DNA from 2 places in the Neobacillus sp. D3-1R genome. Region 2 is predicted to be linked to the other one. Evidence: a T-box and tRNA genes for the amino acid it is inferred to sense, from the RefSeq annotation. Region 2 holds a T-box; the other holds one or more tRNA genes.

Evidence for each region. The T-box of region 2 lies ahead of asnS (asparagine--tRNA ligase). A T-box ahead of a tRNA ligase gene usually reads a tRNA of that ligase, here a tRNA-Asn.
Region 1: it encodes a tRNA-Asn, which carries the amino acid that the T-box ahead of asnS (asparagine--tRNA ligase) is inferred to sense. The anticodon was not compared.

Annotation. Positions count from the first base shown of each region.
Region 1 is NZ_CP197471.1:4,637,325-4,641,293, forward strand. It holds rRNA gene ACSBPO_RS23395 (23S ribosomal RNA) at 1-2,453, shown strand, start outside; rRNA gene rrf (5S ribosomal RNA) at 2,596-2,711, shown strand; tRNA gene ACSBPO_RS23405 (tRNA-Asn) at 2,722-2,796, shown strand; tRNA gene ACSBPO_RS23410 (tRNA-Thr) at 2,839-2,911, shown strand; tRNA gene ACSBPO_RS23415 (tRNA-Glu) at 2,930-3,004, shown strand; tRNA gene ACSBPO_RS23420 (tRNA-Val) at 3,050-3,122, shown strand; tRNA gene ACSBPO_RS23425 (tRNA-Thr) at 3,173-3,245, shown strand; tRNA gene ACSBPO_RS23430 (tRNA-Tyr) at 3,253-3,336, shown strand; tRNA gene ACSBPO_RS23435 (tRNA-Gln) at 3,403-3,477, shown strand; tRNA gene ACSBPO_RS23440 (tRNA-Lys) at 3,480-3,552, shown strand; gene rocF (arginase) at 3,788-3,969, shown strand, end outside.
Region 2 is NZ_CP197471.1:1,954,078-1,958,046, reverse strand. It holds gene ACSBPO_RS09975 (NAD(P)-dependent alcohol dehydrogenase) at 1-502, opposite strand, end outside; gene ACSBPO_RS09970 (cyclodeaminase/cyclohydrolase family protein) at 684-1,280, opposite strand; T-box leader at 1,535-1,771, shown strand; gene asnS (asparagine--tRNA ligase) at 1,825-3,216, shown strand; gene ACSBPO_RS09960 (VOC family protein) at 3,350-3,697, opposite strand; gene ACSBPO_RS09955 (DUF2975 domain-containing protein) at 3,928-3,969, opposite strand, start outside.

The DNA of each region.
Region 1 (3,969 bases), 2.0 Mb from region 2:
TAGTGACCGATAGTGAACCAGTACCGTGAGGGAAAGGTGAAAAGCACCCCGGAAGGGGAGTGAAAAAGATCCTGAAACCGTGTGCCTACAAGTAGTTAGAGCCCGTTAATGGGTGATAGCGTGCCTTTTGTAGAATGAACCGGCGAGTTACGATTACATGCAAGGTTAAGTTGATAAGACGGAGCCGCAGCGAAAGCGAGTCTGAATAGGGCGAATGAGTATGTGGTCGTAGACCCGAAACCAGGTGATCTACCCATGTCCAGGGTGAAGTCCAGGTAACACTGGATGGAGGCCCGAACCCACGCACGTTGAAAAGTGCGGGGATGAGGTGTGGGTAGCGGAGAAATTCCAATCGAACTTGGAGATAGCTGGTTCTCTCCGAAATAGCTTTAGGGCTAGCCTCACGTAGTAAGAGTCTTGGAGGTAGAGCACTGTTTGGACTAGGGGCCCTCATCGGGTTACCGAATTCAGACAAACTCCGAATGCCAAAGACTTATCCGTGGGAGTCAGACTGCGAGTGATAAGATCCGTAGTCAAAAGGGAAACAGCCCAGACCACCAGCTAAGGTCCCAAAGTTTACGTTAAGTGGAAAAGGATGTGGAGTTGCTTAGACAACCAGGATGTTGGCTTAGAAGCAGCCACCATTTAAAGAGTGCGTAATAGCTCACTGGTCGAGTGACTCTGCGCCGAAAATGTACCGGGGCTAAACGTAACACCGAAGCTGTGGATTGACACCGTATGGTGTCAGTGGTAGGAGAGCGTTCTAAGGGCGTTGAAGCTAGACCGTAAGGACTGGTGGAGCGCTTAGAAGTGAGAATGCCGGTATGAGTAGCGAAAGATGGGTGAGAATCCCATCCACCGTATGCCTAAGGTTTCCTGAGGAAGGCTCGTCCGCTCAGGGTTAGTCGGGACCTAAGCCGAGGCCGAAAGGCGTAGGCGATGGATAACAGGTTGATATTCCTGTACCACCTCTTTATCGTTTGAGCAATGGGGGGACGCAGAAGGATAGGGTAAGCGCACTGTTGGATATGTGCGTCTAAGCAGTTAGGCTGGTAACGAGGCAAATCCCGTTACCGTGAAGGCTGAGCTGTGATAGCGAGGGAAATATAGTACCGAAGTTCCTGATTCCACGCTGCCAAGAAAAGCCTCTAGCGAGATAAAAGGTGCCCGTACCGCAAACCGACACAGGTAGGCGAGGAGAGAATCCTAAGGTGTGCGAGAGAACTCTCGTTAAGGAACTCGGCAAAATGACCCCGTAACTTCGGGAGAAGGGGTGCTTTTTGGGGTGAATAGCCTCGAAAAGCCGCAGTGAATAGGCCCAGGCGACTGTTTAGCAAAAACACAGGTCTCTGCGAAGCCGTAAGGCGAAGTATAGGGGCTGACGCCTGCCCGGTGCTGGAAGGTTAAGAGGAGGGGTTAGCGCAAGCGAAGCTCTGAATCGAAGCCCCAGTAAACGGCGGCCGTAACTATAACGGTCCTAAGGTAGCGAAATTCCTTGTCGGGTAAGTTCCGACCCGCACGAAAGGCGTAACGATCTGGGCACTGTCTCAACGAGAGACTCGGTGAAATTATAGTACCTGTGAAGATGCAGGTTACCCGCGACAGGACGGAAAGACCCCGTGGAGCTTTACTGTAGCCTGATATTGAATTTTGGTACAGCTTGTACAGGATAGGTAGGAGCCTGAGAAGCCGGAGCGCCAGCTTCGGTGGAGGCGTCGGTGGGATACTACCCTGGCTGTATTGAAATTCTAACCCGCACCCCTCTATCGGGGTGGGAGACAGTGTCAGGTGGGCAGTTTGACTGGGGCGGTCGCCTCCTAAAGAGTAACGGAGGCGCCCAAAGGTTCCCTCAGAATGGTTGGAAATCATTCGTAGAGTGTAAAGGCACAAGGGAGCTTGACTGCGAGACCTACAAGTCGAGCAGGGACGAAAGTCGGGCTTAGTGATCCGGTGGTTCCGCATGGAAGGGCCATCGCTCAACGGATAAAAGCTACCCCGGGGATAACAGGCTTATCTCCCCCAAGAGTCCACATCGACGGGGAGGTTTGGCACCTCGATGTCGGCTCATCGCATCCTGGGGCTGTAGTCGGTCCCAAGGGTTGGGCTGTTCGCCCATTAAAGCGGTACGCGAGCTGGGTTCAGAACGTCGTGAGACAGTTCGGTCCCTATCCGTCGTGGGCGTAGGAAATTTGAGAGGAGCTGTCCTTAGTACGAGAGGACCGGGATGGACGCACCGCTGGTGTACCAGTTGTCTTGCCAAAGGCATCGCTGGGTAGCTATGTGCGGACGGGATAAGTGCTGAAAGCATCTAAGCATGAAGCCCCCCTCAAGATGAGATTTCCCATAGCGTAAGCTAGTAAGAACCCTGAAAGATGATCAGGTTGATAGGTCAGAGGTGGAAGCGCGGTGACGTGTGGAGCTGACTGATACTAATCGTTCGAGGACTTAACCAAAACATTTGGATATCCAAATAAGGCAAACTTGTTTTTTACTTCTTCTAATACATTATCTAGTTTTGAGGGAATGAAAAGTAAAATTTTCTCTTGATTTTTTAAAAAAAGACATTATAATAAAAAAGTGTCGAAAACAAAATAGTCTGGTGGCGATGGCGAGAAGGTCACACCCGTTCCCATACCGAACACGGAAGTTAAGCTTCTCAGCGCCGATGGTAGTTGGAGGATTCCTCCTGTGAGAGTAGGACGTCGCCAGGCATCATATCGTTCCGCAGTAGCTCAGTGGTAGAGCATTCGGCTGTTAACCGAACGGTCGTAGGTTCGAGTCCTACCTGCGGAGCCATATTTTTTTAGAAAAAGATTATAGTGAGCAGGTAGTTTTAATGCTTCCATAGCTCAGCAGGTAGAGCACTTCCATGGTAAGGAAGAGGTCAGCGGTTCGAGCCCGCTTGGAAGCTTACCATTATTATTATAACGGCCCATTGGTCAAGCGGTTAAGACACCGCCCTTTCACGGCGGTAACACGGGTTCGAATCCCGTATGGGTCACCAACTTTTTTCTCGATAGAGAAAATAAAGTTCCTTAAATATTATTTCGGAGGATTAGCTCAGCTGGGAGAGCATCTGCCTTACAAGCAGAGGGTCGGCGGTTCGATCCCGTCATCCTCCATTTTAGATTTTTTGCATTAGCAAAAAGATTTTTTCTTTTAATAAAAATATGCCGGTTTAGCTCAATTGGTAGAGCAACTGACTTGTAATCAGTAGGTTGGGGGTTCAAGTCCTCTAGCCGGCACTCTTTTGGAGGGGTAGCGAAGTGGCTAAACGCGGCGGACTGTAAATCCGCTCCTTTGGGTTCGGCGGTTCGAATCCGTCCCCCTCCACCATTTTTTTTCATAAAAAAAGTAAAAAGTGGACAATATATAAATGTCCTTTATAATTTAAAAAATCATTGGGCTATAGCCAAGCGGTAAGGCATCGCACTTTGACTGCGACATGCGTAGGTTCAAATCCTGCTAGCCCAGCCAACGAGCCATTAGCTCAGTCGGTAGAGCATCTGACTTTTAATCAGAGGGTCGAAGGTTCGAGTCCTTCATGGCTCATTAAAATGCGATTACTTTCATTAGAGAGTAATCGCATTTTTTTTATTCTAAATTATATGTTGAGTATGTTTAAAGCTAATGGGTAATTTGGTACTATCTTCATAAATTGAAATAAACAATTATGTTGAGCTTATTCTCCTTTTTCCCGTATATATATGCATAACTTTGTCGAGTTGAGTCAAGCGAATGTAAGCGGTTAAAATAGTATGTATAGGGGAGAAGGAGGAGTTAATCGATGAATAAAAAAATATCATTAATTGGTGTTCCGATGGATTTAGGTCAAACACGAAGAGGAGTCGATATGGGACCTAGTGCCATTCGATATGCTGGTGTAGTAGAACGTTTAGAAGAGTTACATTTTGATATAGAGGATTTAGGAGATATTGAAATTGGTAGAGCAGAGCGAGTTCAAAATGC
Region 2 (3,969 bases):
TTTGCAAGGCGAAGGTCCCAACACCCCCACCAGCACCATTGATTAAGACCCTTTTACCTTCTTGAATCTGTCCTTTATCACGAAGTCCTTGCAGAGCTAGAACTCCCGCTTGTGGGATCGCGGCAGCCTCTTCAAATGTCATACTGGCTGGCTTCAACGTCAATGCCTCTGCATGAACCGTTACATATTCCGCAAACCCACCCCAACCACACCAGGATATGTCACCAAATACCTCATCCCCTACGGAGATATCATTTACTTCGCAACCAATTGCTTCAACCCTTCCAGCTATATCCGCACCGAGGATTTTATATTTTGGTTTTAGAAGACCCCCAAGACGAGCCAGAAAAGGTTTACCTCTAAGGAGGTCCCAGTCCCAGGAATTCACAGAAACAGCATGAATCTTTACCAATACCTCATTTTGTTTAGGAGTAGGTATTTCTATATCTTTTAACTTAAGAACGTTAGTCGTTCCGTATTTATCGTATACCATTGCTTTCATAATGAATTCTCCTCACCTTTGCGTTTTGGTAAAATTTCATTCTGTTCCGACTAACTTTATCATTGGCATCTAATATATATGAGGAATATGGTTTATTTCTTCCTAAATTTGTAATTTCCTTCTTTCATTACTTTTTCAAGACATTACCAAATTAATAGGGACCGCTTTGCGATCTCACTAATTATCTATTAATCATGCTTTCAATTCGTTGTTTCATTTCAGTACTATTTCGAAAGCTTTCACGAACAATAGCCCATGCATTCTCTTTATAGAATTCATCTTGTATCAATGAGAGATTGACTTTTACCCCATATTTCGCCGAAGCAGCTGCAGACTCTGCCATGTTGGCACTTCCAGCTAGTTCCCCTAACACTCTTTTGTTTGATAGATGAATGAATTGTTCGACTCCAGTTAAAATGATTTCACTATTTTTCACAACAGAAACTAATGTATCCGTTGCCTTCTTCATTGCCTCTTCATACTCATCCGGAAAATCCGCCTTTGACTTTGATGTCTTTACTACCTCTGAGAGTGTTTTCATGTCTTCTGTTGCAAGGGCCAGGCACTGATTACGAACATCTTCTATTTGTTTTAAGGATATCGGTATATTTTCGCCACCCTTTCTTAAGGTCACTTTACAGGACATTTCTAGCAATGCTGCTGCCATCGCCGCAACGGTTGCTGCAGCACTGCCACTTGCCGGTCCCGGAAAATCAGGGGCTGCTAATTTTTCCATATATTCTTGGACTGTTAAACATTCAATCTGATCCAGACCCATCTCCACCTTCTTCTGATCTTGTCAATCGGATAAAACCAAACCATTTTTACATATTGATATATATTCGCTACTATTAACATCACACCTGCATATATGCACCTTTCATTCATTCGCACAAAGTCCAAATTAAACAATTTTTTAAAAAACCTGCACAATTTGAAATTAAGGTGAATTATTATAGGGGCAACTAGACAAAGGATTATGTTATATGATAAATTATTACAATAAAAATACCTTTTAAAAATCTACATATTTTTAAATCGTTGATGAGGAAAGTAGTTTTTGCTATATTCAATAGCGAGCCGGGGATGGTGGAAGCCTGGTGATGATGCATGAATGAAGAACACCTTTGAGTTCTAACCGAAAGAGATTTCTTAAGTAGGCTTAGACGTTACCAGCACGTTATCGACTGGGGTAAGCAAGTAGCTTTAAAGTTGGTCATAGGATGACAATTTGGGTGGTACCGCGGAAGTTAGTCTTTCGTCCCTTTTTCTGGGATAGAAGGCTTTTTTTATTGTGAAAAATTACCATAAGGAGGCTTATTATGATTAAGACTGTAGTAAAAGATTTATTCAGAAATCAAGAAAATTTTAAAGACCAAACGGTTCAAATTTCAGGTTGGATCCGTACTCTTCGCGATTCCAAAACCATTGGATTTATGGAGTTAAACGACGGAACATTCTTTAAGAGTGTACAAGTCGTTTTTGAGGATACCCTTGAAAACTTCAAAGAAATTGCGAAGTTACCTATTAGCTCTTCTGTTTTAGTAGAAGGAGAATTTGTTCCAACGCCTGAAATGAAACAGCCTTTTGAAATTAAAGCGACAAAAATTGTGATTGAAGGATTATCAGATACAGATTATCCTTTACAAAAAAAGAGACATTCTCTTGAATATTTAAGAACCATCGCTCATTTACGTCCAAGAGCCAATACTTTCTCAGCTGTTTTCAGAATTAGATCTCTTGCATCTTATGCGATTCATAAATTCTTTCAAGAAAAAGGATTCGTCAATGTACATACACCGATTATTACTGGAAGCGATACAGAAGGTGCCGGGGAAATGTTCCGTGTGACATCCATGAATTTGAACCAGCTTCCAAAAACGGAAGACGGAAAAGTGGATGACAATGCAGATTTCTTCGGTAAAGAATCCAACTTAACCGTTAGCGGTCAATTAAACGCTGAAACCTTTGCTCTTGCATTCCGTAACGTGTATACCTTTGGTCCAACGTTTAGAGCAGAAAATTCAAATACAGCACGACATGCCGCAGAATTCTGGATGATCGAGCCGGAAGTTGCTTTTGCCGAATTACCGGATATCATGGACCTCGGAGAAGACATGGTGAAGTATGTCATTCAGTACGTTTTTGAACAAGCACCTGAAGAAATGGAATTCTTTAATAGCTTTGTTGATAAAACACTTATTGAAAGATTGAAGAATGCATTAGAATCCGATTTCGGAAGAGTGACTTATACCGAAGCTGTTGAATTATTAAAGAACTCCGGTAAGGAATTTGACTACCCTGTTGAATGGGGTACGGATTTACAAACGGAACATGAACGTTATCTTAGCGAGGAAGTTTACAAGCGTCCTGTCTTCGTAACAGACTATCCCAAAGAAATTAAGGCATTTTATATGAGAGCAAATGAGGACGGCAAGACAGTTGCTGCGACTGACCTATTGGTTCCCGGTATTGGCGAGTTAATCGGGGGAAGCCAACGTGAGGAAAGAGAAGAAGTCCTTGCAAATAGAATTAAAGAACTTGGTATGGCAGTAGAAGATTACTGGTGGTATCTCGAGCTTAGAAAATACGGTGGTACAAAACATTCAGGCTATGGAATTGGCTTTGAACGACTTATCATGTACTTAACAGGAATGAAGAACATCCGCGATGTCATCCCATTCCCTCGTACACCAGGAAATGCAGATTTTTAAAATAAAAAATAGGATGCTTCGGCATCCTATTTTTATTTTGATATAATTGTTCTGTAAGTGGAAAAGGAGTCGTAAATCTCAATTCCTCTTTTCGCTTATGTTTACTAAATAAAATACGAATCTTTACAACTTGTTATTTCTCCCATAGCTCAACTAGTCTACCTTCAGGATCTTTAATCCAAATAAACTCACCAAATTCACTAACCTCTTTTTCCTTTTCAAGGGGAACACCCATTTTTTCAAGATAATTGATACAGTCATCTAAATTTTCAACTTGAAAGTTTAACATCACTTGCTGCTCTGATGGGAAATACTGGTCATCTTCTGTAAAGAAAGAAAAAATCGTTTCATTGTCTGATTGCGGTGTAATAATGGCTCCATTCCAATTTTCAAAATTGATCTTCAGCACTTCACCATACCATTTTTTTACAGCATCTAGATTTTTAGTTCTCCAAAAAATTCCCCCGAATCCTTTTATCATCATACACTCGCTCCCTTTTTTATTTTAGAGTAAATTAAAATTCAAGAAATAAATAACTACCTGCCCCTTTACTTCAACAAAAAAAGCTAATCTCCTTCTTTAAGATTAGCCTTACGTACTTGATTAATTACAGCTACCGTAACTTCAAAAGCTATCCCCTTCTAGAAGAGCACCATCGTTAGAATAAGTTAACTTATTCTCAAAATTTCCCAACATTACATTAATAATAATCAGATTGTTAATTCGTTGTCTGATTTTAATTCAATCGCATT